Regions from separate parts of the [Clostridium] scindens ATCC 35704 genome, predicted to be linked through region 1. Evidence: predicted binding sites of a transcription regulator. Region 1 holds the regulator's gene; the other holds the start of a gene.
The links. Region 1 encodes HrcA, which represses chaperone genes, less so after heat shock. Its sites were predicted from a motif close to TGTTAGCACTCNNNNNNNNNGAGTGCTAACA; they were not measured.

Region 1 (15,333 bases):
CTTCGCTCATAGTATTATCCCTTCCTAATAGTAAGACTCATATGCTTTCACATGCTGTTTCTAGTATAGCATATAATGGCAGGTATGTTCAAAGAAAAAAACACATATTCTGGAATTTGTGGTTGACGAAACCCTAAAAAGATGGCACTCTTACTTTAAGAACTTATGATTAGGGGATGTTGAACTATGGGAAAGAAATCAAGCAAGGTATACATTGTGGGACATAAGAATCCGGATACGGATTCCATCTGCTCGGCCATTGCATACGCGCACTTGAAACGCGAAGTTACGGGGAATGAATACGTTGCGAAAAGAGCGGGGCAGATCAATGAAGAGACGCATTACGTGCTGCAGAAATTCAAGGTGGACGCGCCGGATCTGCTTCAGAATGTCAAACTTCAGGTCAAGGACATGGACATACATAAGATTGATGGAGTTGAGCCAAATGTGTCCATCAAAGACACCTGGGCAAAGATGAAGGAAAACAATGTAAAGACCATTCCGATCCTGAAGGATGAGGAACTGGTCGGCGTCATCTCGACAGGGGACATTGCCACGTCTTATATGGATGTCTATGATAACCGGGTACTTTCAGACGCCAAGACGCAGTATAAGAATATCATCAGGACCTTGGACGGCACCTTGGTCACCGGCAATGAGCACGGCTATTTTACAAAGGGGAAGGTGGCGATCGGAGCCTCCAATCCGGACTTGATGGCAGAGTTCATTGAGAAGGATGATCTGGTTATACTGGGGAACCGGTACGAATCCCAGGCCTGCGCGGTAGATATTGATGCCAGCTGCCTGGTGGTCTGCCAGGGAGCCAAGGTATCGGAAGAACTGGTGCAGAAGGCAGAAGAAAGAAGTATCGTCATTATCAGCACGCCTCATGATACATTTACGGCAGCCAGGCTGATCAACCAGAGCATCCCGGTCAAGCATTTTATGAGCAAGATGCCTCTGGTTACCTTCCGTATGAGCGACTACGTGGAAGATATCAAGGAAGTCATGACAAAGAAAAAGTTCCGCGATTTCCCCATACTGGACCGGCATGGCCGCTTTAAGGGCTTTATCTCCAGGCGGCGCTTCATGGATGTAAGCAAGAAGAAGGTGATCCTTGTGGATCACAATGAGAAGTCCCAGGCAGTGGACGGCATCGAAGAAGCTGATATCGTGGAGATCATTGACCATCACAGACTGGGGAATATTGAGACCATAGGGCCGGTGTTCTTTCGGAACCAGCCGGTTGGCTGTACGGCGACGATCGTCTATCAGATGTACGAGGAGGCCGGCGTTAAGATCACGCCAACCATCGCCGGGCTTCTGTGCTCCGCGATTATATCCGATACCCTGCTGTTCCGTTCTCCTACCTGTACTGCTGTGGACGAGAGGGCAGCAAAGAGGCTGGCCAAGATTGCAGGCATCAACCTGGAGCAGATGGCTCAGGAGATGTTCCGGGCAGGAAGCAGCCTGAAGGGAAAGAGCGCGGAGGACATCTGCTTCCAGGACTTCAAGCAGTTTACGGTCAATGACATCGTGTTCGGCGTGGGGCAGATTAACTCCATGAACCGGGATGAGTTAGAAGAAATCAAGAAGACCCTGATACCGCATATGCCGAAGGTATTGGAATCTCATAAGCTGCAGATGATCTATTTCATGCTGACGGATATCCTGGATGAATCTACGGAACTGCTGTGCTTCGGCAATGGGGCAAAGGCGTATATCATAGATGCCTATGATCTGAGAGAGGATACGGATAAGATTATCCTGAAAGGCGTGGTATCCAGAAAGAAACAGCTGATTCCGACTCTGGTGGGAGCGCTTCAGCAATAGGCATACAGGAAATATTGAAAAAGACAGGAAGGAATGAAAGAATGGGAAGACAGGTGTGGAGGCCGGGCAATATGCTGTATCCGTTGCCCGCGGTGATGGTAAGCTCGGCGGATAAGGAAGGAAATGCCAATATATTGACGGTGGCATGGACAGGAACAGTCTGTTCAGATCCAGCCATGCTCTATATCTCCGTCAGGCCGGAGCGGTATTCCTATCACATGATCAAGGAGACCGGCGAATTCGTGGTCAACCTGACCACAGAGTCGCTGGCCTATGCTACAGACTGGTGCGGCGTCAGATCCGGGAAAGATGTAGATAAATGGACAAAGATGCATCTGACAAAAGGTGCGGCCGAGAAACTGCGCTATGCACCGACTATACAGGAAAGTCCGGTGAATATCGAATGTAAGGTGACAGAAGTGAAGGAACTGGGAACGCATCATATGTTTCTGGCAGAAGTGGCAGCCGTCCAGGTAGATGAAGCATATATGAAAAAGAACGGGAAATTCGAACTGAATTCCACAGGACTTTTGACCTATTCCCATGGAGAATACTTAAGCCTTGGGAAGCCCCTTGGGAAATTCGGATGGAGCGTGAAAAAGAAGAGATAGCAAAAAGGATATGTCCTGCCACTTTGTGGCGGACATATCCTTTTTGCTGTATCAGCCTTCCAATGGCTTTACCTTTAGCCGGTAGATGCGCCGAAGGAGTAGGGTGGACAGGATAACGGAGACGATCTCCGCGATCGGGATGGACCACCATACCATGGAAAGTCCGAAAAATCTGGCAAACAGATAGGCAACCGGAAGGATTACCAGGAGCTGCCTGGCAACAGATACGATCAGGCTGTAAACGCCGTTGCCAAGCGCCTGGAAGACAGAGCCTACGATGATACAGTAGCCCGCAAACAGGAAACTGAGGCTGATGATCCGAAGCGCGGGCACGCCGATGGACAGCATGTTCTCGGAAGCGTCGAACAGATTCTTAAGCAGGAATCCAGAGCAGGTCTGGAAGATGATCAGACCTATGATCATAATCGTTACGGCGATCAGGACGCTTAACTTGGCGGCCTGCGTGATACGTTTCTTATTCCTGGCGCCGTAATTGTAGGCGATGATCGGAATCATGCCGTTATTCAGTCCGAATACCGGCATGAATATAAAACTCTGCAGCTTGAAGTACACGCCAAATACAGCAGCAGCCGTAGAAGAAAACATGAGCAGGATCTTATTCATTCCAAATGTCATGACAGATCCGATAGCCTGCATAATAATAGACGGAACGCCTACTTCATAGATGATGGCAATGGTCTTAGCGTGGGGACGGAATCCCTTCAGGCTGATATTGATCTCTTTATTCCTGGTAGCATTAAAATAAAAGGACATGGACACTGCCACCACCTGTCCGGTTATGGTAGCCAGGGCTGCCCCGGCGACTTCCATCCTGGGGAAGCCGAACAGTCCAAAGATCATGATGGGATCCAGGATGATATTGATGATGGCTCCGGTTCCCTGGGTAATCATGTTGTAAATGGTTTTTCCGGTTGACTGCATCAGACGCTCGAAGGTAATCTGCAGGAAGATCCCTGCGGAACACAGCGTGATGATGGTAAGATATTCCGTGCCATATTTGACGATGGTCTGGTTATCCGTCTGCAAGGCAAAGAAGAAGTGGGAGCCCAGAAGTCCAACTACGGCAAATACGATACAGCTTGCAATTCCAAGGAACAGGCCATTCTTGGCAGCACTGTCAGCGCCTTCAAAATTCTTTTCTCCCAGATTCCTGGAAAGCAGCGCATTGATGCCGACGCCAGTACCGGATGCTACCGCGATCATCAGCGTCTGAATCGGAAAGGCAAGCGACACTGCGGTCAGGGCGTCCTCGCTGAGCTGGGCAACAAACATGCTGTCTACAATATTGTACAGTGCCTGCACAAGCATGGAGATCATCATGGGCAGAGACATAGTGATCAATAGTTTCGGAACCGGCATGGTTCCCATTTTATTTTCCCTTTCGGGATATTCTTTCGTCTGTATATCTGACATATTTTTTCCTCCTAAATAACATTGGCTATTATAACATTCTCCAATATATATTGCAATGGCTTACATACTGCTTTGCATATCCTCATATACATGAAATGAAGCGCAGATCATCAGAGGTAGTGCCGGATGGAGAGAATCAAGAGGCATAAAATAAAGATATTATGCGGGCTGCTATATACCTTCTGCCTGTTCAACCTGCTGGGAATATCCATGCATACCGGGCAGAATGAAAACAAGCCTGCAAAGGAAGCCGCAGAGGAGAGAGCCGTGACGGATGCGGTGGAGTATGTAAGTTCTACTATGGTAGCGGAGGCTCCGAAGATCGCCATTACATTCGATGACGGGCCAAGCGTCCATTGTACGGGAAGGCTCTTGGACGGACTGAAGGAAAGAAATGTAAAAGCCACTTTCTTTCTGATCGGAAAGAATGCCAAGGAAAATCCCGAACTTGTGAAACGGCTGTTTGAAGAAGGGCATCTGATCGGAAACCATACATACAACCATGTGGATATCGCCAAGGTATCGGACGACGAGGCTAAAAAAGAGATCCTGGATACGGATGAGGCAATCTTCTCAATTACGGGAAAGCATGTGGAATACATGAGGCCGCCTTTTGGGATATGGCAGCGCAGGCTGGAATTAGACCTGGAAGTGATGCCGGTCATATGGAGCATAGATCCGCTGGACTGGACCACGGAGAATGTGGATGAAATTGTGAATAAAGTAGTGACGGAAGCCGAGGAAAATGATATTATTCTATTGCATGACTGTTATGATTCCAGCGTGGATGCTGCCCTTCGCATTGTAGATATCCTTAAGGAGAAGGGGTTCGAGTTTGTAACCGTGGATGAATTGATCCTGGATTAGATAAAATGAAAAGGTATAGATGGTAGAAAGAAATGATAAATGAATTTTCAAGAACAGAACGATTAATTGGAGAAGAAGGACTCCGAAAGCTTCGCAGAACCTGCATCATGGTGCTTGGCGTGGGGGGCGTGGGCTCCCACTGCATAGAGGCGCTGGCAAGAAGCGGGGTTGGCAGGCTGATACTGGTAGACAATGACAAGGTCTCGCTGACCAATATCAACCGGCAGTCCATCGCTTACCACAGTACGATTGGCCGGTATAAGACGGAAGTGATGAAAGAAAGGATTGCAGATATCTGCCCGGAAACGCAGGTGTCTACCTATGAGACATTCATTCTTCCGGGGAATCTAGAAGAGATATTAAAAGAGCGGCCTGACTATATCATCGATGCCATCGATACGGTGACGGCCAAGATTGCCCTGGCACAGAAGGCATTGGAATGCGGGATCCCGATCATCAGCAGCATGGGAACCGGGAATAAGCTGCACGGCGAGTTGTTTGAGATTACTGACATCAGCAAGACCTCCGTGTGCCCGCTTTGCAAGGTGATGCGTAAAGAACTGAAAGCAAGGGGAATCCGGCATCTGAAGGTATTGTATTCCAAGGAAATGCCTGTGGATGTATCAGACCGGGAGACAGAAGAAGACGCGGGATGCCGCAGAGCCCTTCCGGGGAGCATATCCTTCGTTCCGCCGGTAGCGGGGCTTCTGATTGCAGGCGAAGCCATACGGGATCTGCTTGCAGAATTGGAATAACAGGCGTTAGATTGTGAAAGAGGGAACGGAAGATGGATTTATTTGACTACGTTAGAGAAAAGAATTTGGACAAGGAAGCGCCGCTGGCTTCCAGGCTGCGACCGTCCACGCTGGAAGAGGTGGTGGGGCAGCAGCATATAATAGGAAAAGACAAGCTGCTTTACCGTGCGATCAAGGCGGACAAGTTAAGTTCTATCATATTTTACGGACCGCCGGGAACCGGGAAGACGACGCTTGCCAAGGTGATCGCCAATACTACCAGCGCCGTGTTTACCCAGATCAATGCCACGGTTGCCGGGAAAAAGGACATGGAGGAAGTGGTGGGCCGGGCCAAAGAAACCTTGGGCATGTACCAGAAGAAAACCATCCTTTTCGTGGATGAGATTCACCGGTTTAATAAAAGCCAGCAGGATTATCTGCTCCCATTCGTGGAAGACGGGACCATTATTTTAATAGGCGCAACCACTGAGAATCCATATTTTGAGGTAAACGGCGCATTGATCTCCCGCTCCAGCATCTTTGAATTGCATCCTCTGGACAAGGAAGATATCAAGACGGTGATCCGCCGCGCGGTCTATGACGTCGAAAAGGGCATGGGCAGTTACGATGCGGTGATCGAGGAAGACGCGCTGGAATTTCTGGCTGACATCTCGGGCGGAGACGCAAGAAATGCGTTGAATGCCGTTGAATTGGGGATTCTTACCACAGAAAGGAGCGATGACGGAAAGATTCATATCACGCTCCCTGTGGCATCGGAGTGCATCCAGAAAAGGGTAGTCCGCTACGATAAGACAGGAGACAACCACTATGATACCATCTCCGCATTTATCAAGAGCATGCGGGGGTCTGACCCGGATGCTGCCGTATACTATCTTGCGAAGATGCTGTATGCGGGAGAAGATATCAAGTTCATCGCAAGGAGGATTATGATCTGCGCTTCCGAGGATGTGGGAAATGCAGACCCCATGGCGCTAACTGTGGCGGTGTCCGCGGCACAGGCAGTAGAGCGGATTGGAATGCCGGAAGCGCAGATCATTCTGTCCCAGGCAGTCTTATACGTGGCAACCGCGCCTAAGAGCAATTCGGCCACCAATGCGATCTTCGGGGCTATGGAAAACGTAAAGAGCCAGAAGACCAGCGTACCGGCCCATCTTCAGGATGCTCATTATAAAGGGTCTAAGAATCTGGGCCACGGCATCGGCTATAAGTATGCCCATGATTATCCCCACCACTATGTGAAGCAGCAGTATCTTCCCGAAGAGATCAAGGATGCCAGGTTCTATGAGCCAGGGGACATGGGGCAGGAAAAAGAGATCAAAAGGTGGATGGAGTATTTGAAAAAAGGATAGAAGCATAAGAAGGTGGATGAAACACTATGGAACATACAGAGAAAGAGCAGATGACGCCCCACAGCCATGAGGATGGACTGGAAGATCATCAGCTTAAGCACCATGGCCATGTGCATAGCCAGCAGGAAAAGAAGGCGGTCATCAATCGCCTGTCAAAAGCCATCGGCCACCTGGAATCCGTAAAACGGATGGTAGAGAAGGATGCCGACTGCAGCGACGTGCTGATTCAGCTGGCAGCAGTGCGCTCGGCCATCAATAATACGGGCAAGGTGGTCTTAAAGAACCACATGAACCACTGCATCGTGGAAGCGGTGGAAGAAAATGACCTGGAAGCCATTGAGCGGCTGAACCAGGCCATAGACAAATTCATGAAATAAAATATCTGAAAGGATAGCTTAACTAGAGGATCGTGCCATTGATCCCGATGGTGACTACTTGGCAGGGGATGGATCTGCCGCTTGCCTTAAGCGCCTCTTTTGCGGCGTATTCGATGCCGCCGCAGCAGGGGACTTCCATGCGCACGACGGTAAGGCTTCGAATGTCATTGGATTTCAGGATTTCGGCAAGTTTTTCCGTATAATCGACGGCATCCAGCTTGGGGCAGCCGATCAAGGTAATCCGGTTTTTACTAAACTGCCTATGGAAGTCAGCATAAGCATAGGCGGTGCAGTCGGCTGCAATCAGCAGATCCGAGTCGTCAAAATAAGGAGCCTGGGTGGGAACTAGTTTGAGCTGTACGGGCCATTGGTTCTGGGTCTTCGCCAGATGTTCTTTTACGGCTGCCTGATCGTAGGCCGGGGCTTCCCTCTCTTCAAAGGTGATGGCGTTCGCGGGACAGGCCGGCAGGCAATCTCCAAGGCCGTCGCAGTAGTCCTCGCGGGTCAGACGGGCTTTCCCGCCTATCATCTGGATCGCGCCCTCGTGGCAGGCATCTGCGCAGGCGCCGCATCCATTACATTTCTCTTCATCTATTCGAATGATTTTTCTGATCATCGTCTTACCTCCTTGATTTGATAGGCTTAGTCTACTATAATAAAATCAGAAGATATGTTGTATTTCCAACAAAAGAGGTAAAATATGAAAAATGACATAAAAATTTTACAGATGTCTCCGTTATTTACAGGGGTAAACGAGCAGGACATGGAAGAGATGATATCCTGCCTGGACGGACAGATGAAGACATATGGAAAAAATGAGCGGATCCTTACAGAAGCAGAGACGCTTAAGAAGGTAGGGGTAATCCTAAAGGGGTGCGTGCAGGTGGAGAATGAAGATGTATTCGGAAACCGGAATATTCAGGAGATGCTGGAGCCGGGCGAACTATTCGGCGCAGCGTATGCCTGTGCGGGCATAAAGAACAGCCCGGTCAGCATCACTTCCATATCTGAGAGCAAGGTGCTCTTTCTCGAGGCTGGCCGCATCCTTTCCGTCTGCCCGACGGCCTGCCCCTTTCATCAGAAGATGGTTGAGAACATGGTATATATTCTGGCAAGAAAGAATGTGATGCTCAGTGAGAAGATTGGCCATATCTCAAAAAGGAGTACGCGGGAAAAATTGCTGTCTTATCTGTCGTCACAGTCCAAAAAGGCTGGAAGCCGGCACTTCTTTATTCCATTTAACAGGCAGGAACTGGCAGATTATCTCTGTGTAGAAAGAAGCGCCATGTCTGCGGAACTTAGCAAGTTAAGAGGCGAGGGCCTCCTGGATTATAAGAAGTTCGAATTCTGGCTGTACGGCCAGGACTAATCATTAGCATACTTTTTGACCAGTTCCCAGAATTTTGGATTGTCGTGGAGAAACGTTAGGCATTCATCTGTTTTCATGGAGTTTGCCAGGCCTGCGGGGAAGTGGTCCTTCAGGAATGCCCCTCCATTTTCCGGCAGGTGGCGGTATAGCGGGGAGGCACTTATATCCCAGCTGGTTTGAGACGCTTCTAAAAGTTTTTGGAGATATCTTAGCGTTTCCGATTCATCTCTTGCCGATACGGCCAGCTGGAAGCCTGCCACATAGGAGTTATAGGACCAGAGGTCATATAGATGAGCGGTCTGTTCAGAGACTTGGGCTATATAAGAAGCTGCGTGCATATCCTGTTCCTTTAGCGCAATGTCCAGCATCATGAGAAGCGTTGACTGGATGTTGCCGGCGCTGCCGAGCAATTCCCGCTCCAGCAGTTCGGAAGCTTCTTCGAGCCTGTCCTGCTGAAGGTAGAGATTGCTTTGCAGAAATACATGATGGAAGAGCGATTTTGAAATTTCTTTGTCCTCATCCAGCAGTTCCTGCGCCCTTTCATACTCTCCACGGGCCATGGATTTGCTGATGATCATGGATCTGGCCAGGCCCCGTATCGTTGCATCATCACCGTGAGAAGCCCGTTCGTAAAGTGCTTCTATGCGTTTCTGGTATGGTCCGGCATCTTCAGCAGACAATAGATATAGGCAGCCTTCCAGCGTGGCAGCAGCAAGGTAAGCCAGGGCATCGCAGTTGGGATACTGGGCAGTCCTATCCATAGCAGCCTCAAAGCCGGCCGCGAACCCTTTCGCCTCAATCATCTGGCAAAGATCAGCGCAGAACTGATCCACCTCCTGCCTGCTTAGATCCTCCTGAAAGGAGAGCAGGGTATTAAGGTCCGTGCCCAAAAGTCTTGCCAGGGCAGGAAGCAGGGTGATGTCCGGATAAGAGTTCCCCGTTTCCCACTTGTGGACGGCCGGAGCGGACACGCCAAGGCGGGAAGCCACCTGCTCCTGGGTCAGATTCATTTCCTTGCGTCTGGTACGTATCATTTCATTAATTTTCATATCATAGTTCCTCCTATTTATCTGTGCATCTTCGGGTTAAGAATATCATAGCAGAGCCTCCGACTTCAGACAATGGAGGGAAAGTTAACTGACGGAACAATAAATGAACCAGCGGTTAATTTTATTTGATGTCGCGCTTCTGGAAACTTAACATTCCAATCAGCATGGCAGCCAGGAAAAAGCCAAAAGCCACGCACAGGCTTCGTACAGCGATGGCTTTATTAAGGCCTGCCGTGATGGCGTTCATATTCGTGTCAATCAGATAATTGCTCAGGATAATTTCTTTTCCACTGATCTTTTTGATCAGCATCTCTCCCAGCATCACGATCAGCGACACAAACTCCAGAAAACAAATATTAGCGGCAAGCGAGCCTCCATTCTGGCGGATCAGCATGCTGAACATTACGAAGATAGATACAAAGGCACTTGTCAGCAATAGTTCCAGTCCGACAGACTTAAGGGCATCCGGCCAGAAGCCTGCGTTCACATCCCCGAATCCCCACAGGATAGTTGCCGCAGCCATAGAGACAGCAGCATAGATAAAGGTGAACAGGATTCCGCAGAGAACGCCGGCAGCCAGTTTGGAAGCATAGATCTGGGAGCGGCCATAATTCTTGGAGGCAATGTTCTTGATGGTACCGTGATTGAATTCGCTGCCTACGAAAAGAGAGATGAGAACTGCTAGGATCAGCGTGGTATTGCCTGCAAAAAAGGTTACCATCTGACGGGAGGCTGACAGTTCCTCGCGGCTTGCCGGAACGCCCTCGGTAGTCACGTTGATTCCGTTTTCATCCATGGCCTGCTGCTTTTGTTCCACTTGCTGGGTCATCTGCTCCCCGGCCATCTTATAGGCAAAGTCCATTAAGAAGACGGTCCCTGCAGCCAGGGCCGCGGTAAGGATCAGGCATACCCAGAAGTATCTTGCCTTCCCGAGTTTGTAGAAATCGCTTTTTAGTAAGTTCAGCATGCTATCTTCCTCCTATTCTGCTTAAGAAATAATCTTCCAGGTCCATCTGCCTGGTACCGTCTTTGGAACTGCAGCGTTCCCACAGTTGATTTTCCGTAAATTCTTCAATTAACTTTCCGTGATGGATGATGCCATAGCGAGTCGCGAATTTTGACAGTTCTCCCAGGATGTGGGAGGAAATCAATACGGTGATTTTACGATCCCGGTTCAGTTTCAGGATTAATTCGCGCACCTCTTTGATTCCTTCCGGATCCAGACCGTTGGTTGGCTCATCCAGTATCAGAAGTCTGGGACTTCCAATCAGGGCAATGGCGATTGCAAGCCTTTGGCGCATTCCCAGAGAGAAGTCTTTGGCTTTCTTATGTCCGGTATCATCAAGCCCCACCAGAGTCAGAATGGCATCTGCCTGGGATTCGTCACGGATGCCTTGCAGTTTGCACTGGACAATAAGGTTCTGCCTTGCGGTCATACCCGGATAAAAGGCGGGAGATTCGATGACGGTTCCGATGGCTGAGCGGCCTTCCTTAAGTTCGGGACTTCCGAACAGCAGGATATTTCCGTCGCTGGGAGATGCAAGTCCGGTAATCATACGGATGAGGGTGGTCTTGCCCGCGCCGTTCTTGCCGATGAAACCATAGATATCTCCTTCATGGATCGTCATGGACAGGTCATTTACGACCGCCCGGTTATTATATCGTTTGGTCAGATGATTGGTTCTTAATATTGCAGTCATGAGATTGCCTCCTTCTGTACTAATGTATTACTGTATTATAAACTTAGTACAATAATACGATAGAAAAAGCGATTTGTCAAGAGCGGATTCACAAGTATTGTTTTTTCCTCTTATTAAAGGTATAATCATACCGTAAGTTAATATGAGATTAGCGGAGGGAATGCTATGAAGATTTATGACAAAGTAAATAAGGTAGAAGTGGAAGTGGACGGAACCAAGGGACTGATTCAGCAGATGAAGGACGGACGCCAAGTGGATCTGTATCTGAAAGAAAAGAAAAGCGACGAGGACGGATACATGAGTTGGGACGTGGAGCACTGGTCAAGCGTGGACGGAAAGAGATTCATCCGCTGCTATTCTCTGGAAGGCAGAGTGCTCAGTGAATCTACAGGGCACAACATCTATGACTTGGAGAATGATTTTAAGCCGGAAGAAGCGCAGAAAGTCGAATTAAGCTAGCGCCGTTGCACAATGATGCGAAGGCCTAAATGAAAATCACATAATATTGCAGTTTTATCAGTCAAACAGCACAATGCATGGACATTGTGCTGTTTTTACCTGTACTATAATGCTGTTATACAATTGGAGAAAGGGCTGGTGAAGAGCAATAAGGACAGCATTTATATATAATAATGAGGAGGGAAAATATGAATTACATCATATGGGCAGAATCGAATGATCCAAGATACAATCTGGCAGTGGAAGCCCACTTGCAGACATTGGTAAAAGAAGGGGATGTCATTTTGTACCTGTGGCAGAATGAGCATACTGTAGTAATAGGAAAGAATCAGAATATCCTGAAAGAATGCAGAGCCAGGCTTCTGGAAGAGGAAGGCGGCTATGTGGCCCGTCGGACGACGGGGGGTGGTGCGGTCTACCAGGATATGGGAAATGTCTGCTTCACATTTCTTGCGTCTCCAGAGATGTATGACTTGAAAAGACAGTCCGGGATCATCGCGGATGCGTGCGGATTCTACGGAATTGAGACGCAGGCTTCCGGCCGGAATGATATACTGACCAAGGAAGGACTTAAATTTTCCGGCAATGCGTATTCTAAGACGGCCAGCTGCAATGTGCAGCACGGAACGCTGATGGTGGACGTGGACAAGGAGAGGATGACCCGCTATCTGACGCCATCTAAAGAGAAAATGAAGGCGAAAGGCGTCGATTCCGTCAGATCCAGGGTGTGCAACCTAAGGGACTTGAACCAGGAAATCACGACACAGGGAATTATGGAGCAGATGGCGGAAAGTTTCCAGAAGGAATATGGTACGGCGCAGATTCTGAAATTAAGCAGGGAGGATCAAGAGAAGATCCGGCAGATCTATGAATCCTATTGTTCCTGGGAATGGGTATATGGACAGTCTCCGGCGTGCGAGATCATCCACCAGAAACGGTTCGGCTGGGGAGAAGTAGAGATTCAGATGCACTTGGAAAACCTCGTCATCAAGGAGATAAAGGTATATACGGATGCATTGGACATAGGCCTGCCGCAGGCGATCGAGAAGGCATTCAGAGGCAGGCGTTATGATCTGTCAGACGCCGCCACGGACGCGGCAGAAGGAGAATCCGCCATAGAAAGGCAGAAGCAGGTGAAGGAGGTAATCGATTGGATTGCAGAGATATCTTAATCCGGCAGGTAGACAATGCAGGGGTTCTGATCCGTTTGGGAGACACTTGCATCTGTACGGACATTCGCTGGGAGCGCGCCGGGTATCTGCAATCCATCTGCCCGCGGGCGGGAAGGATGGGGCGCGCTTTCGGGAGATTCTGAATGCCGCGCAAAATGAGGTGGGAATTCCCCAGGTCATCTATGGAAACGAACTCAGCCAGGAGTTAGTTATAAAAATTGTATAAATAGTGTTGACAAAAGAAAAAGGGAGTGCTAAATTAATAATCGAAGATGTTAGCACTCGAAAATGTAGAGTGCTAACAGCAAAATCCGAAAGGAGGAGGATAGATGGTATCAGAACATGGACTTAGTGACCGCAAGCTTAAGATCCTTCATGCGATTATCCAGAACTATCTGGAGACAGGCGAGCCGGTTGGTTCCAGAACCATATCGAAGTATACGGATCTGAACTTAAGTTCTGCAACCATCCGTAACGAGATGGCGGACTTGGAAGAGATGGGCTATATCATGCAGCCTCACACGTCGGCCGGACGCATTCCTTCGGATAAAGGCTACAGACTCTATGTAGATATGCTGATGGAAGAAAAAGAACAGGAACTGAGCGAGATGCAGGAACAGATGCTGGATAAGGCAGATAAGATGGATCAACTTCTAAGACAGGCAGCAAAGGTCCTGGCTAACAGTACGAATTATGCAACGATGGTATCTACGCCCATGAACAATGAGAACAAACTTAAGTTCATTCAGCTGTCCATGGTAGACGATGAGCAGATCATCGCGGTAATCGTGCTTGGAGGCAATGTAATCAAGAATAAGATTATTGACATTGACGAGCCAATCAGCAATGAGAATCTGTTGAAATTGAATATGCTTTTGAACACGACGCTGAATGGCATGTCTATCGAGGAAATCAATCTTGGATTGATCGCAAGGCTGAAGGAGCAGGCAGGCATACACAGCGAGGTGGTTGGAAACGTTCTGGATGCGGTGGCGGATGTCATCCAGGTGGATGATGATATGCAGATCTATACAAGCGGAGCCACGAACATCTTCAAGTATCCGGAACTCAGCGATAATCAAAGCGCCCAGGAGATTATCAGCGCCTTTGAGGAAAAGCAGCAGCTTAGCGAGTTGGTAACGCAGACGTTATCGCAGGAAGATAATACTGGCATTCAGGTTTACATCGGTGATGAGACGCCGGTCAAGACCATGAAGGATTGCAGCGTTGTCACCGCCACTTATGAATTAGGCGACGGCATGAAGGGAACCATAGGTATTATCGGGCCAAAGAGAATGGATTATGAGCATGTATTAAAATCCATGAAGCGGCTGCAAAGCGAATTGGATGAAATGTTTCATAGAAAAGAATAGGAAAGGTGGAAGAACCCTTGGAGAATAATCAGGAAAAGAGCCAGGAAGAAATGGTAAAAGAGGCTGTGGAAGAAGCCAAAAAGTCGGCCGGGGAACTGCCGGAAGGCGAGCCCGGGGAAGATCAGGCAGAAGAAGAGAACGCCAAAGAGGCTTCCGAAGACGAAGAGGTCTCCGATAACGAGGAAGAAGAGCCGGATGAGGAACAAGAGCCGGATGAGGAAGAAGAGCCGGATGAGGAAGACGAAGATAAAAAATCCGGCAAGAAGTTATTTGGCAAGAAGAATAAGAAAGATAAAAAGGACGAGAAGATTGAGGAACTGACTGACAGGCTCACTCGTCAAATGGCAGAGTTTGATAACTTCCGCAAGCGTACGGAAAAGGAGAAATCCCAGATGTACGAGATAGGAGCGAAAGATATCATAGAAAAGATGCTTCCGGTAGTCGACAACTTTGAGCGAGGGCTTGACGCTGTCAAGGAAGAAGACAAGGAAGACCCATTTATCCAGGGAATGGAGATGGTGTATAAGCAGTTAATGACCGTGCTGGGAGAATTGGGCGTTAAGCCGATCGAAGCGGTAGGCAAAGAATTTGACCCGAATCTCCACAATGCAGTGATGCATGTGGAAGATGAGAACTTTGGCGAGAATATCATAGCCGAGGAATTCCAGAAAGGTTATATGTACCGTGACTCCGTAGTGAGGCACAGCATGGTAAAAGTAGCAAACTAATTCCAGATAATTTAGAAAATAAAACAGGAGGTCTTTATAATGGGCAAAATCATTGGTATTGATTTAGGAACCACGAACAGCTGCGTGGCTGTTATGGAAGGTGGCCAGCCAACGGTCATCGCAAATACGGAAGGCGCCAGAACGACGCCATCTGTCGTAGCATTTACAAAAACAGGGGAACGTCTTGTGGGCGAGCCTGCAAAACGTCAGGCAGTTACAAACGCGGAGAGGACGATCTCTTCTATTAAAAGAGAGAT
Region 2 (15,333 bases), 1.6 Mb from region 1:
TACTTATTGCTTTGATGGGAAAGAGTAGGAAGTTGTGTGTTATATAGAAAGGGAGTGCGCTTCGCAGATAAATGCTTATCTGCGAAGCGCACTTCTTTTTTCGTTTAAGAATTACATGATAGAAATAAGGATTGCTATTGACAATGGAAAATGTGAGTGCTATTATTGAAACATAAATCGTATCCAATATCCGATATCCGAAAAAGAAAGGAGTATAGAGATGAAAATAGCAATTGGATGTGATCCGAATGCACAGACGGTAAAAGAAGAGTTAATTAAGTATATTGAGAAGAAGGGATATGGAGAGGTCACTGATTTTGGCAGTGAAGATCCCATATATGCACATACGGCTATAAAAGTTGCGGAAAGTGTTGCTGCAAAGGAATATGACAGAGGAATCTTAATCTGTGGTACGGGTATTGGTGTATCTCTGGCAGCAAATAAAGTAAAAGGAGCTTATGCGGCACTGATTTCAGATATATATTCTGCTACAAGAGCAAGGCTCAGCAATAATGCGAATATAGCATGCATGGGGGCCTTTACTACGGGGAGCAAGGTGAGAGAAGGAATGGTGGATGCCTTTCTGACGAATGAATTTGTTTCGGGGTGTGCATCCCAGCCGAAGGTAGATGCGTTCGTTGCTTATGATAATAGTCGTGAAAATGGTAATGGACAAAAGTAAGTGGAGGAAAGAAAGTGAAGAAGTTATATTTTGGCAGTAATCTAAAAATGTATAAGGGTATGGAAGACACTTCGGCATATTTGCGGGAATTAGTAGAACGGACCAAGGATATTAGTCGTGATAAAATAGAACTTTTTATTATTCCGTCATATACATCTCTAGATGCAGCGGTAAAATGCGGTGACCGCAATTATGTAAGGATTGGGGCCCAGAATATGTGCTGGGAGGATGAAGGTCAATTTACGGGTGAAATCTCTCCTTGTATGATAGAAGAAATGGGCATTAATCTGGTAATGATCGGTCATTCGGAGAGAAGACATGTTTTTGGCGAAACAGATGTAGAAGAGAACAGGAAAGTCAGATTAGCGTTAAAACATGGCTTTAAGACTCTGCTCTGCATTGGCGAGACTGCAGAAGAAAAGAAATATGGTATTAGTTCTGAGGTACTTAGAACCCAGCTTAAGATAGGATTTTATGGTGTTGATGCGTCCGATGCTTTGAATATATGGGTAGCCTATGAGCCGGTGTGGTCAATTGGGGTGAATGGAACCCCGGCTACTGCGCAATATGCAGAAAAAATGCATGAAGTGATTAAGGAGACTCTAAGAGAGATATTTGGAGAGACCGGCGAGAGCATTCCTGTTTTATATGGGGGAAGTGTCAATCCCCAGAATGCAAATCAACTCATTATACAGCCATCGGTTGACGGCCTTTTTGTCGGGAGATCTGCGTGGCAGGCACAGGCTTTTGAGAAACTTATCAGAAACGCAAAATACGTGTACGAAAATCAATAATGAGACAGCAAAAAAATATTTGCAGCAGTAATACTAAAATATGGATTGAAGCAAGGATATGGAGAAAAATTTAAAGGAGGAAATAAAATGAAGGAAAAGAAAAGTTTTTTTAAACTGATGCAGAGAATTCCTGGCGGATTAATTATCGTTCCTATGCTGGTGGGTGTGCTTGCAAACACGTTTATACCGGATGTATTAGAGATTGGTGGATTTACGACAGGAATGTTTAAGTCAGGAACGGCCTGTCTGCTGGGCATGTTTTTGCTGCTGAACGGAGCTTCTATTGATGTTAAGAAGATAGGAATGCCACTGTATAAGGGATTCGTTTTAACATTGATGAAGTTCATCTTTGGTGTTGCGTTTGGCCTGCTGGTTACCAAATTGTGCGGTGTGGCAGGATTTGCGGGGATTACTCCGATGGCAATCATTGCAGCACTCACTAACTCCGCAGGAGGATTATATTTGGGACTTGCACAGCAGTATGGTGATGAGACGGATGCGGGAGCAATTTCGATTCTGTCATTAAATGACGGTCCGTTCTTTACTATGATTGCAATGGGAACAGCGGGTATGGCATCCATTCCGATTTATGCATTTATTGCAACTTTGATTCCTTTGATCATTGGTATTATCTGGGGCAATCTGGATGATACTTTCCGAAAGGTAGCTGCAGATGCGATGCCGATTATCACATTCTTTATGATGATTCCAATTGGAGCGGGAATGAGCCTGATGAGTCTGGTACAGGGCGGCATGGCAGGATTGATTCTGGCAATGATATCAGCATTGACAGCATTTCTGTTCTATTTTGTATACCAGCTTCTTCTTCCTAAGAATAAGCGGAATGCAATGGGAGCAGCAATTGGAACGACAGCAGCGAATGCGACAAGTGTACCGGCATCTGTGGCAGAGGTGGATCCAACTTGGGAGCCATATGCAGGCACGGCAACGGCGCAGGTCGCCGTGGCAGCGATTGTAACAGCGTTTACAGCACCGATCATAACTTCTATGTGTGATAAGCGTATGAGAAAAAAGAAACTGGGTATTTACTCAGAGGAAGCGATTGCTGAACGGGAAACGATGGCACAAACCCAAGCGCAGTAAAGCCCTTTGATTAAGGTTATAAAAATATAATATAACAATTTTAATGAAAGAGAGGATTATTATTATGTCACTAACAATCAGACCACTTAATTCTGGTTACATTCCAACAAAACCACTGGAGTATTGGTATCATTTTTCCTGTAAAAAATATGTAGAAAAGATGGGGATCTCGAATGAATCTGATCAGTTGCCGGATTTCACATTTTTAATTGAGGGAGGCGAGAAACTTGTCCTGGTTGATACGGGTATGTCCTGGAATGAACATGCAGATAAATATCATCATGGACCGTCCATGCAGAGACCAGGAATTGATGATATCGAATCTCGTCTGGCTCAAGTGGGTTACAAACCGGAAGATGTAGACATTGTATTGTTTACACATCTTCATTGGGATCACGTTTTCTATATTGAAAAGTTTACGAATGCACGTTTCATCTGCAATGAAGCAGAATGGAATTATGCACATAATCCGGTTCCGCTGCACTATAAGTCTTATTGCCGACCAATTATTGCGAAAGACGGGGATGTTACAGTGGGTGATGAATTTGTCGCACCTTATGATGCACCGGGGGTGAAGGAACGTTTTGAGACGGTAAGAGGTGAAGTGGAGATTATTCCGGGTGTCAGTGTCTATGAATCATTCGGCCATTGTCCGGGACATATGAGCATTGCTGTTCAGACAGAAGATGGTCCTTACTTCTGTGTAGGGGATTCAGTATTTGTAATGGGTAATATTGATGCGCCACAGGCTATGCAGGATGAATTGCACTATGATATCTGCCCGCCGGGACGCTTTGTAGATATTGTTGCTGCATGGGAGACGGTTCGTGATCATGTGCGCCGCTGTAAAGAAGCGGGAGTTGATCCTCACAAACATCTGCTGCTGGCCCATGATGTTATTTTATCTGCCGCAGTAGAAAAATATGAGGATTCTCATGATAATAAGATTCCGGTAATCGGGACAAAAGACAGTGACTTTGTATTTGATGAATTCAAAACTGCAATCATCGATAAAGATGCTAAAAAAGCAGCAGCAAAGGCACAAACAAAATATTTTAGTTAATTATTTGTTGCGTAATGTTCTGTTGTGAAGACTGTCAATCGGATAGTCTTCACAATGTGTATATAGAAGAAATGGTGAAAAAGTATGAAAACAATAGCGATTATTGAAAGTTGCGATACAAAATATAAAGAAGCAGAATTTATTAGTAATTTTATAAAAAAGGAAGATTTGAATACTTTAGTTCTTAATACAGCGACAGGACCGGATCCCTCGTATAATTATGACATTTCCAGAGAAGAAATTGCACAAGCATATGGAACTTCATGGTCAGAGATGGAGCCGAAATCAAAGGGAGAAAAGATTGATTTCATGAAGGATGCGGTTGCAGATTATGTTGAAAAACTGTATTTGGAAGGGAAAATTGATGGAATTATTTCCGTAGGAGGTTTACAGAACACAGTCATGGCAGCGAACGCCATGCAGAGACTTCCTATTGGTTTTCCAAAGGTCATAGCTACAACCGTTGCCAGTGGAACCAGAAAGTTTGATTTGGTAGTAGGGGATAAGGATATTACGGTTATGCCGGCAATCTGCGATTTTACAGGTCTGAATATTGTAACACGTCAGGTCATTTCCAATGCCTGTGCCTGTTGTGTGGGCATGGTAAAATGTGCAGGGAAAGTGTTAAAAAAAGGAGACAAACCAGTTGTGGCTGTTACTTTGATGGGAGTAACAAATAACGGTGCTGTTGAGGCTGTAGAAGAATTAGAAAGGGTAGGGTTGGAAGTGATTGGATTCCATGCAACCGGAGTTGGCGGTGCGACGATGGAAAATATGGCTGCAAGCGGAATGGTAGATGGGATTCTGGATTTGACGCTTCATGAGTTGACATCGGAGTATTTTGGCGGTGGATTTTCTTATGGACCAAGATCAAGTATCCGTCTGGTAGAGTCTGTTGAAAAAAAGGTACCTTTGGTTATTAGTCTGGGAGGTTTGGATTTTGTTGATTTTAGTACGAATGAACTTCCGGGACGTATGGATGAAAGGAAATATATGCTGCATAATGCCAATACAGCGCATATCAAGATCCTTCCGGATGAGGCTGAAGCGCTCGGTAAGATTCTGGTGGAGAGACTTAGTAAAGTAACCTATCCGATTAAACTATTAATTCCTACAAAAGGAATGAGGCATAATACACAGGAAGGACAGGAGTTATATTCACCAGAGAGTGATAGTGTGCTGATTCAGACAATTATTAACAATGTAAATGATAATGTAGAAGTTATTGTAATTCCACATAATCTGGATACGAAAGAATTCGGGATTAAAGCAGCACATTATATGATAGATGAAATGAAACAAAGAGGTAAATTGTCACAGGATTTTTCTTATTAGGGCACGAGAATTAGGAGGTATATCGATGACTCAGGAAGTATATGAAATAGCAGAAAAACTTGTTATTGCAAGCAAAAGAGCGTATAATAGAGGAATACAGACTGGCAGTGGCGGCAATGTAAGCGCCAGAATTCCAGGGACTGAGACAATGCTTGTGAAGGCGAGCGGCGGCTCGCTAGGTGACTGTACACCCGAGGGATTTTTGATTACTGATTTCGAAGGAAACTTAATTGAAGGGGATGGAAAGCCAACCAGAGAAGCGTTGCTGCATGGATATATCTACAAACTTCGGCCGGATGTCAATGCGGTTGTACATGTACATTCACCGTATGCAATTGGGTGGTCTTCTTCTAAGAAGGATCTGCCGCTCGTAACCTGGCATGCACAGCTTAAGAATCCGGCTGCGTATCCAACGCTGGATGTACACGCGGCGATGGTTCGAACTGAAGATGTTCCGATGGTCGAAGAGATGTTTAAGAAGACATCGGATATATCAGCATTTCTATTGGCCGATCACGGTGTGGTTGCAATGGGTAAAGATGCTCTTGCAGCAGAACACACAGCGGAATTGGTAGAGGAGACTGCACAGGTAGCGATTCTGGATAAACTGGTAGAGAAGCTCGGTCTGTAAATAAAGGAAAGATGAAGAGTTATACCGGATATGAATAGTAGAGTGACAATGAACCAGGAAGATTCAATGATACTGCAGAGGGATACATTTCCGATGCAGGTATTAAATAAATTGATGGATTGGATTATGGACGGGAAATTAAAAATGGGAGAAAAGCTAAATACCGAAGAACTTGCAAGACAGCTTGGTGTAAGCAGGATGCCGATTAGAGAGGCATTGAATAGGCTGGAGAAGATGGGATTAGCAGAATCAGTACCCTATGTAGGTATGAAATTAGTATCCCTGACGCAGGATGACCTTTTGCAGATATATCAGATGCGTCAGTTTCTGGAACCTTTAGCAGCAGGCAGAGCATGTGAGAAGATTACAGAAGAAGACGTACAAGAGCTGGAGGCTATACATGGGGAATATATACAGATTGTTGAGCAGCCAGAATTGAATGCTAAGGAGTTGTATCTGCAGAATCGGAAATTCCATTTTAAGATTTATTCTATCAGCGATATGAATAGAGTATGTTCAGTCATTGAATCATTGTGGGATACATTATCATTTTTTAAACTGATCTATGGTCGAGATGTTATCAAGAATAAAACTGGTGTGCCTAAGATGATTGCAGAACACCAGAGTTATATTGATGCCTTGAAAAAGAGAGATGCTGAAACTTTGAAGCGGTCATTGTATGAGAACCTGGCTGAGAGGATAGAAGGTATTTCGCGGGAAACAGATTTTTATATAGTGTAAAAGGAGAACTTATGAAGATAAAAAAGGTTACGAATGCGCCGGAGTTTTTTAAAGTAGTGGATAGCTGCCAGGGGAGGGTTGAACTTTTAACTGGGGAAGGAGACAGACTGAACCTGAAGTCTAAACTGTGTCAATATCTGTCTATGTCGCAGATCTTCTCCAGAAGCGAGGAACTTCATCTGGAGATTGTGGCAAGTGAGGAAAAGGATTTACAGAAATTATATAAGTATTTTTCGCAATATGAATAAATAGACATCAAAACTGTTGGAATGGGAGCTTTGTATAAGCTCCCAATATACCTTTATTGGATTTCATACGTCAGGATATAATCATCCATCACAAACCCATTCCCTATATCAGTCATTTGAGCATCTGTAATTACGAATCCCAAGTGGTTATAAATTGCCAGTGTATTCGCATTATACTTATTACAAGTCAGCCAGATCTTTTTATGCCCCCGTTCTTTACAGAGATTAATCAGGAAATTCATTGCTTCCGTAGCGAGATGCTGTCCGCGGAAGTCTTTTTTTATGTAAAGTTTGCTTAAGAAGAGTGCGTCCTCCTCTGGATGAATGCCAGCGTATCCGGCTAATGTGTGGGAACTGTAGATCTGGTAATACTCATATCCGTTGTTCTCGACCTGTGATTTGATAGCCGGATGAGACTGGAACTTATTCACCATGTAATTAACCTGTGCTTCTCCGATAATTGGAGTAAAATGCTGATGCCAGATGTCTTCTGCCAAGGTGGCAATGTCTTGAATCTCACTGTCTGTCTTTGCCTGCAATATACTTACTGTGTACATACTTCTAACTCCAATTCTTTATAATAGTTTTATAAATAAGCCATTTTTCTTCTGTTATTATACGTGATATAATTGATTCGTACAATAATGGAATATTAAAAATTTTAATATTTGGAGGAGAATTTGCTGTTGAAGACAGAGTAACTGACGGTGGTTGGAACGGGAAGCAGTGCGAGTTATATTTACCGATGCATATAATGAGAAGATCGAGGCAGTTATGCACCGGATTGAAGGCATCACGGATGAGCGAAGCGAGGCGCGAAGACAGGATATATTAAAAGCACAGGCGGTATGCTCCTTTCGGGAGAACGGGAACGACTTGGCGGGACGTATTTCTGTCGTGTTCATATTCTTGGCTCCTGTTCTTTAGAATAGTTTTATAAATAAGTCAATTCTCTTCTGCTATTATAAGTGATATAATAAATAGATACAATAATGAATTCAGAGGTCGGAGGAAGGCAATGGACAGGTTTGTGTCATTAGAGGGCGTGAAAAAGGTATACAATATGGGCGAGGTTAAGATCATGGCCGCCGCGGGAATCGACTTCCAGATCAAGAAGGGCGAATTCGCGGTAGTGGTAGGGCCAAGCGGCGCAGGGAAGACCACGGTTCTTAACATTCTGGGGGGCATGGATACGGCGACGGAAGGGAAGGTCCTGGTGGATGGACAGGATATCGCTACCTATTCCCAGAAGCAGCTTACAGCGTACCGCAGGGATGACATTGGCTTCGTATTCCAATTCTATAATCTGATCCCTAACCTGACCGCGCTTGAGAATGTGGAACTGGCGCTGCAGATATGCAAAGATCCTATGGATGCGGCAGACGTGCTGGAAGAAGTGGGATTGGGGGAGCGGCTGAACAACTTTCCGGCACAGCTTTCCGGAGGGGAGCAGCAAAGAGTATCGATCGCCAGGGCTTTGGCCAAGAATCCGAAGCTTCTGCTGTGCGACGAGCCCACAGGGGCGCTGGATTACAATACAGGAAAAGCCATTCTCAAACTGCTGCAGGATACCTGCCGCAACAAGGGAATGACGGTCATACTGATTACGCATAATTCGGCTATAGCGCCAATGGCGGATCGCGTGATAAAGATTAAGAACGGAAAAGTTTCTGACATTATAGAGAATAAATATCCTGTATCGGTTGAGACGATAGAGTGGTAGAGGTGGCGCATGGGAACAAAGTCTACGCGAAAAGATTTTTATATGGAGATAAGAAAGAGTTCAGGGCGTTTTATATCAATCCTGTTTATTGTGGCGCTCGGAGTTGCTTTCTTTTCCGGGATACGCTCCTCCGAGCCGTCAATGCGGCTAACCGGAGATGCTTATTTCGACGGCGCGAATCTTTTTGACATTAAGACGGTAAGCACGCTGGGAATCACCAGAGAGGATATCCGGGCGCTTCAAGATGTGGATCATGTGGCAAAAGCGGAAGGCTCATACAGCGCGGACTTCCTAAGCAATACAGAAGATGAGCAGTATGTTCTTCACGTGATGGCGCTGCAGAAAGATATGAATGAGGTGGCGGTGACGGATGGCAGGCTTCCGGAGAAGATCGGCGAATGCCTGGCGGACGATGAGATGGGATACAAGGTGGGCGATAAGATTACGCTAAAGTCGGGAACCAGCAATCCGGTATCGGATACGTTAAAGACAGAGAAGCTTACGGTAGTCGGAACCGGCAGCAGCCCCTGCTATATCTCCTTTGGCAGAGGCAGCGCAGCCATCGGAACCGGAAGCATAGATGGATTCCTGATCGTCCCGGAACAGACGTTTGACCTGGAGGCCTATACGGAAGCCTATGTGCAGGTGGCGGGGGCAAAGGAATTGACGACCTATACGGAAGCCTATGATAAAAAGATCGAAGAGGTCATGGATGGCATTGAAGACATCACCGGAGACCGGGGCAAGATACGAAGACAGCAGTTGCTGGATGATGCCAATGCCGAACTTGACAAAGCCAAGGATGAACTCGCGAAAGGAAAAGAAGAATCTGACCAGAAGCTAGGCGATGCAGCCAATGCCATTGCCGATGGCGAGCAGCAGCTAGGCGATGCCCGGGCGAAGATAGAGGACGGCAAGAGCCAGATTGCCGATGCGAAGGCAACCTTGAATTCCAAGCAGAAGGAACTGGACAATGCAAAGGCAGAGTATGAGAACGGACTGGCAAAGTTTCAGGAAGGAAAGGCCGCTTATGAGCAGGGCGCGGCAGAGTTTGCCGCAGGCAAGCCGGCAGCACAGGAACAGATCCGGCAGGGAGAAGAAGGGCTGGCCATGTTCCGCCAGCAGCTGGATCAGGGCTGGAACGGATATAACCGGCTTCTGGAGAACATAAAGTGGATGGAGGATAATCCCATGGACCCATCGCGGCCCGAATATGATGAATGGCTCCTGACATTGGGAGGACTAAAGGAGCAGGCAGATGCGACAAACAAGGATCTTAGCGCGCAGGAAGAGGAATATGCCAAGCAGTCTGCCAAACTTGAAGGGGCGAAAAAGCAGTTAAGCGATGGCGGGCAGAAACTTCAAGATACGAAGGTCGCTCTGGATGCCAGCGAGCAGCAGCTTAGCCAGGCCGCTAACCAGATAAAGTCGGGGCAGGAGCAGATCAATGCCGGATGGCAGGAACTCCATTCGAAGGAAGCCACGCTGACCGATGGCGAGAATGAACTGAACGCCAAGGAAGCGGAACTGGAAGATGCCAAGAAGGAATATGAAGACGGCAAGGCCAAAGCCGAGGCCGAGATAGAAGACGGCGAGAAGAAGATCAGCGATGCGGAAAGGGAGATCGCCGATATCGAAAAGCCCAAATGGTATGTCTATGACAGAAGTTCTCTGCCGGAGTTCTCCGGATACGGAGAGAATGCCGACCGGATGCGGGCCATAGGAAAGGTGTTCCCGGTCATCTTCTTTCTGGTAGCCGCGCTGATCAGCCTTACCAGCATGACCCGCATGGTGGAGGAGCAGCGCACCGCGATTGGAACCATGAAGGCGCTGGGTTATGACAAATTCGCCATTGCGTCCAAATATCTGGGCTACGCCCTTCTGGCGACGGTGGGCGGAAGCGTGATCGGCGTGCTGGTAGGCGAAAAGATCCTTCCCTTTATCATTATCTATGCGTATGAGATTATGTACCACCACATCCCGAAGATATTGGTGCCCTATAACTGGAAATATGCGGCAATCGCTTCCTTTGCGGCGATCATCTGTACCATGGCTGCTACATTCCTGGCCTGCTACAGGGAGTTGGACGCGCAGCCGGCGGAATTGATGCGTCCGCCATCGCCGAAGGATGGAAAGCGGGTATTTCTGGAGCGGATAGGGATAATATGGAAGCATCTGAACTTTACATGGAAGTCTACCGTAAGGAATCTGATGCGTTACAAAAAGCGTTTCTTCATGACCATATTCGGGATCGGAGGCTGTATGGCCCTGATGCTGGTCGGTTTTGGGCTTAAGGATTCCATCTTTGATATCGCGGATATCCAATATGATGATATTCAGGTATATGACGGAAGCATCTACCTTCAGGAGAACCTGACGGAGGAGCAGAGGCAGGATTTGAGAGGATTCCTTAAAAAAGACAAGGACGTGCAGCGCTTTATTGATGCTAATATGCAGAGCGTGACGCTGGTCAATGGTAAGAAGGAGCGGGAAACCTATGAATGCGTATTGGAAGATCCGGGAAAAATGAACCAGTACATCCATCTGCGCGACCGCAAGACCAAGGAAGCCTATGAATTATCGGACGAGGGAGCGATCATAAGCGAGAAGACAGCCAAATTGCTGGATGCAAAGGAGGGGGACAGTGTCTACATCAAGGATGAGAAGGATGGGAATAAAGAAGTAAAGATCGAGCATATCTGTGAGAATTATATGGGACACTATCTCTATATGACGCCAAAATACTATGAGAAGGTGTACAATGAGAAGCCGGATTATAACAGCATATTCTTTGCCGCCAAGGATTCTTATACGAAGAAGCAGTTGGAGAAGGCCGGAGAAAAGATTGTGGCGGAGGATGCGGTGCTCAGTGTTGGCTATATGCATGACATAGAGAAGCAGCTGGACGATATGCTAAAGAGCCTGAATCTGGTAATCGTTGTCCTGATCATCTCGGCAGGAATGCTGGCCTTTGTCGTGCTTTATAATCTGAATAATATTAATATTACGGAAAGACAGAGGGAGCTTGCCACGCTTAAAGTGCTGGGATTCTACAATCCGGAAGTGGCAGCCTATGTGTACAGGGAAAATATCATCCTGACATTTGTGGGAGCGGCTGTGGGAGCAGTTCTTGGAAGGATTCTCCATTTGTTCGTGATCCAGACGGTAGAGGTGGATGCCGCCATGTTCGGACGTAACATCAACTTGCCAAGTTATCTGTACAGCCTGGCGTTTACCGTAGCATTTTCCTTTATCGTCAATGGCGTGATGTATTTTAAACTCCGGAAGATAGATATGGTAGAGTCATTAAAGAGTGTTGAATAGGGTCATATTTTCAAAAGAACTTTTAATATAAAAATTATATATTCAAGGGAATTGTTAGCACTCTTTTTCAAAGAGTGCTAATTTTCTATTGACTTTTGAATTTCTTCGTATTATCATAACTGATAGATAATCAAGCGGGAGATAGCCGCAAAAAAATTACAATGAATTAGGAGTGATAAAGATGGCAGCAAAAAAAGGCAGTTTATCTATCAGCAGTGAAAACATATTTCCAATTATAAAGAAATGGGTGTACTCAGACCATGATATTTTCGTGCGCGAAATGGTATCCAATGGCTGCGACGCGATTACGAAGCTTAAGAAACTGGATATGATGGGTGAATACCAGCTTCCGGATGGCTATAAGCCCAGCATCAAGATTGAGGTAAATCCAGAAGAAAAGACGCTGAAGTTCACAGACAATGGCATCGGAATGACGGCTGACGAGGTAGAGGAATATATTACCCAGATCGCATTCTCCGGCGCTACAGAGTTCCTGGAAAAGTATAAGGACAAGACGACGGAAGATGATATGATCGGCCATTTCGGATTGGGATTCTATTCAGCCTTCATGGTAGCGGATGAAGTGCATATTGACACGCTTTCTTATAAGGAAGGCGCCACCCCGGTTCATTGGGTAAGCAACGGCGGTACGGAATATGAGATGGAAGATGGCGCCAAGGCAGAGGTAGGATCTACCATGACGCTGTACCTGAATGAAGACAGCCTGGAATTTGCCAATGAATACCGTGTAAGAGAAGTCATCGAGAAATACTGTTCCTTCATGCCGGTTGAGATCTTCCTTTCCAAGGAACATGCGGAACCGGAGTATGAGACCATCGATGAGGCGGATTTAAAAGAAGATGATGTAGTCATCGAGCATATTCACGAAGATGCCAAGATGGAAGAAAAGGAAAATGAAGACGGCGAAAAGGAAATGGTGGAAGTAGAGCCGGCTAAGGAAAAGGTGAAGATCCAGAAGCGTCCGGTATCCTTAAGCGACATTCAGCCTTTGTGGACAAAGCATCCGAATGAATGCTCGGATGAGGACTATCTGGAATTCTACCGCAAGGTATTCCTGGACTATAAAGAGCCTCTGTTCTGGATCCACCTGAATATGGACTATCCATTTAACTTAAAGGGAATCTTATACTTCCCAAGAATCAACACCGAATATGATTCTATAGAAGGAACCATCAAGCTGTATAACAATCAGGTATTCATCGCCGATAATATCAAGGAAGTCATACCAGAATTCCTGATGGTATTAAAGGGAGTCATCGACTGCCCGGACCTTCCGCTGAACGTATCCAGAAGCGCGCTGCAGAATGATGGATTTGTCAATAAGATTGCGGACTATATCTCCAAGAAAGTAGCGGATAAACTGTCCGGAATGTGTAAGACAAAGAGAGAGGATTATGAGAAATACTGGGACAGCATCAGCCCGTTCATCAAATTCGGATGCCTCAAAGACGAGAAATTCTGCGATAAGATGAAGGATGCCATCCTCTTTAAGAATATCGGCCACAAATATCTGACGCTGAAAGACTGTATCGAGGAAAACGGCGGAGAAGTAGTGGAGCCAAATGACAAGAAGGAAGAAGAGAGTGCTGATGGCAGCGATGAGAACAAAGTAGAAGAGATTAAGACGACGATCTACTATGTAACGGATGAAGTACAGCAAAGCCAGTACATCAACATGTTCAAGAGTCAGGGACAGGATGCGGTAATACTGGGACATAACATTGATTCCCCATTTATTACGCAGCTGGAGCAGCGTAACCCGGCCATCCGGTTCCAGAGAATCGACGCTGACGTGACGGATACCATCAAGGAAGAAGTGGCGGAAGAGGAGAAGGAAGAATTTAAGAAGACCTCTGACAGCCTGATTGAAATTTTCCGCAAAGAATTGGAAAATGACAAGCTGGATGTAAAGATAGAGAAACTCAAGGATGACAATACGGCAGCCATGATCACCCTGTCAGAGCAGAACCGCCGAATGCAGGAAATGATGAAGATGTATGGCATGGACGGAATGAATATGGGCGGAGAGAGCACCCTGATCCTGAATGCCAACCATCCGCTGGTGCAGTACGTGGTAGAGCACAAAGACAGCGAGAATACCAGCATCATCTGCAAGCAGCTCTATGATCTGGCGATGCTGGCACACAAACCATTAAGCCCGGAAGAGATGACGGCATTCGTAAAGAGGAGCAATGAGATCATGATGCTTCTGACGAAGTAAGGAGAATAGAATTACGGCCTCCGGCTATTTTGCCAAACGATAAGAGTCTGAGACAGTCGGCTTTAATAAGCCCCTGTCTCAGACTCTTACATTTCATTTTACTTTTTGTATTTGCCAAATGCTTTTTCTTCATCCAGATGTACATCCTTAAAAAACACGATCAGCCATACAATAAATGCGATCACTGCCATATACTGCGAAATAAAATACGAAAGGATAGCGCCAATGCCCATAATGCCCGCCCAGATTAAAAAGGCATTTCTCTGATCCCTGCTCATCCTGTCCTGGTCATACAGTTCTCTTTGATATTTGGGAATCGTATTAAAGCCGCTGATCAATATCGCGGCCTTGCCCTTCAAAATCGCGAATAATAAAGCTAATAACAAAAACAGCAGACACGAAATACCCATTAAAATAAATCCAATATTCATAACATCACTCCTAACCTTTCCTATAATTCCCGCCAGTTCCCCAGCATTTTCCCCACATAAGCATCCCATTCCCGCTCCAGCGTCTTATCCATGGTAAAGGTGTGCATGGAGGTGCCGGTGATGCATTGCAGCGTTGTCCCGTCATAGTGGAAGTTCAAGTATAAGCCCTGGATGTCCTCGGCCCGGCAGGCGCCAATCTGGTGCTTCTCCAGGAAAGCGGCAAAGTTTTCCGGGGCCAGCGACAGGACGATCTTGAAGTTTAGCGGGGTGCGCCTGCCTCGTATGATGGCAAAGCAAAGTTCGCGAACCTCCTTCCAGTAGGAGTGCGAGCGCTTCGGGGCGTCATCGAAGAAATCCTTCTGCAGGAAGCCGTCCAGGGTAAATTTATTGAATGTGGTGATCTCTCCTTCGATAAAGGAAAACTGGTCAAAGGTTTCCTTCAGGAGAAGGTGGGCCATACAAGTTTTTGCTGATAATGTAATAAAGTCCATATGAAAACTCCTTTTCTAACTCTGATTAATAGTATAGCATAGGTTTGACTTTTATAGGGAAAAACAGTACAATATTCCTATATGTGCAAATAGGGAGAAGGCAGCAGCCGTGGGAGATATAGACAAAAGAAAAGTAAAAGAAAATGAAGAAAAAGATGCAGTGCTGCGTATCGCGGTGACGGTAGCCGTCATCCTTCTGATCATAGGAATCATCGTTGTCGTAGTAAAGGTTCTCAATCCAAAGGCAGATACGCAGAAAGGACTCCAGAAGTTAAAGCAGATGGAGCAGACGGATGTGGCGAAGGTAGATAAGAAGATCCGGAAACTGGAGGAAGCGGAGCGGCAGGCAGACGAGGAGTGGGCTAGTCGTCCGGCAAGCGAGAAGTTTGTCAATGCGCTTGTAATGGGGGATTCCGTCACGCAGGGGCTGTCTGAATTCGGAGTTCTGGATGCGGCATATGTACAGGCCGACCGGGGAACCGGGGTAAGCGAGGCGGCGGATAATAAGATCGAGGAACATCTTG

Region 2: a site for HrcA is predicted at 11,698-11,728, ahead of htpG (molecular chaperone HtpG). Genes of this name have one in related genera too.

Annotation. Positions count from the first base shown of each region.
Region 1 is NZ_CP036170.1:3,294,546-3,309,878, reverse strand. It holds gene HDCHBGLK_RS16995 (S1 RNA-binding domain-containing protein) at 1-10, opposite strand, end outside; gene HDCHBGLK_RS16990 (putative manganese-dependent inorganic diphosphatase) at 187-1,833, shown strand; gene HDCHBGLK_RS16985 (flavin reductase family protein) at 1,875-2,444, shown strand; gene HDCHBGLK_RS16980 (MATE family efflux transporter) at 2,496-3,878, opposite strand; gene HDCHBGLK_RS16975 (polysaccharide deacetylase family protein) at 4,005-4,745, shown strand; gene HDCHBGLK_RS16970 (tRNA threonylcarbamoyladenosine dehydratase) at 4,778-5,500, shown strand; gene HDCHBGLK_RS16965 (replication-associated recombination protein A) at 5,533-6,849, shown strand; gene HDCHBGLK_RS16960 (metal-sensing transcriptional repressor) at 6,876-7,226, shown strand; gene HDCHBGLK_RS16955 (ATP-binding protein) at 7,249-7,842, opposite strand; gene HDCHBGLK_RS16950 (Crp/Fnr family transcriptional regulator) at 7,927-8,595, shown strand; gene HDCHBGLK_RS16945 (helix-turn-helix domain-containing protein) at 8,592-9,644, opposite strand; gene HDCHBGLK_RS16940 (ABC transporter permease subunit) at 9,766-10,611, opposite strand; gene HDCHBGLK_RS16935 (ABC transporter ATP-binding protein) at 10,613-11,344, opposite strand; gene HDCHBGLK_RS16930 (hypothetical protein) at 11,510-11,803, shown strand; gene HDCHBGLK_RS16925 (lipoate--protein ligase) at 11,992-12,975, shown strand; gene HDCHBGLK_RS16920 (hypothetical protein) at 12,954-13,118, shown strand; gene hrcA (heat-inducible transcriptional repressor HrcA) at 13,305-14,348, shown strand; gene grpE (nucleotide exchange factor GrpE) at 14,366-15,076, shown strand; gene dnaK (molecular chaperone DnaK) at 15,116-15,333, shown strand, end outside.
Region 2 is NZ_CP036170.1:1,693,167-1,708,499, forward strand. It holds gene HDCHBGLK_RS08700 (amidophosphoribosyltransferase) at 1-28, shown strand, start outside; gene HDCHBGLK_RS08705 (RpiB/LacA/LacB family sugar-phosphate isomerase) at 221-682, shown strand; gene tpiA (triose-phosphate isomerase) at 697-1,476, shown strand; gene HDCHBGLK_RS08715 (2-keto-3-deoxygluconate permease) at 1,564-2,580, shown strand; gene HDCHBGLK_RS08720 (N-acyl homoserine lactonase family protein) at 2,645-3,643, shown strand; gene HDCHBGLK_RS08725 (Tm-1-like ATP-binding domain-containing protein) at 3,728-4,978, shown strand; gene HDCHBGLK_RS08730 (class II aldolase/adducin family protein) at 5,004-5,609, shown strand; gene HDCHBGLK_RS08735 (GntR family transcriptional regulator) at 5,640-6,350, shown strand; gene HDCHBGLK_RS08740 (hypothetical protein) at 6,362-6,598, shown strand; gene HDCHBGLK_RS08745 (GNAT family N-acetyltransferase) at 6,652-7,155, opposite strand; gene HDCHBGLK_RS08750 (hypothetical protein) at 7,325-7,525, shown strand; gene HDCHBGLK_RS08755 (ABC transporter ATP-binding protein) at 7,617-8,321, shown strand; gene HDCHBGLK_RS08760 (FtsX-like permease family protein) at 8,331-11,645, shown strand; gene htpG (molecular chaperone HtpG) at 11,827-13,887, shown strand; gene HDCHBGLK_RS08770 (DUF3784 domain-containing protein) at 13,986-14,318, opposite strand; gene HDCHBGLK_RS08775 (DUF5721 family protein) at 14,339-14,809, opposite strand; gene HDCHBGLK_RS08780 (GDSL-type esterase/lipase family protein) at 14,919-15,333, shown strand, end outside.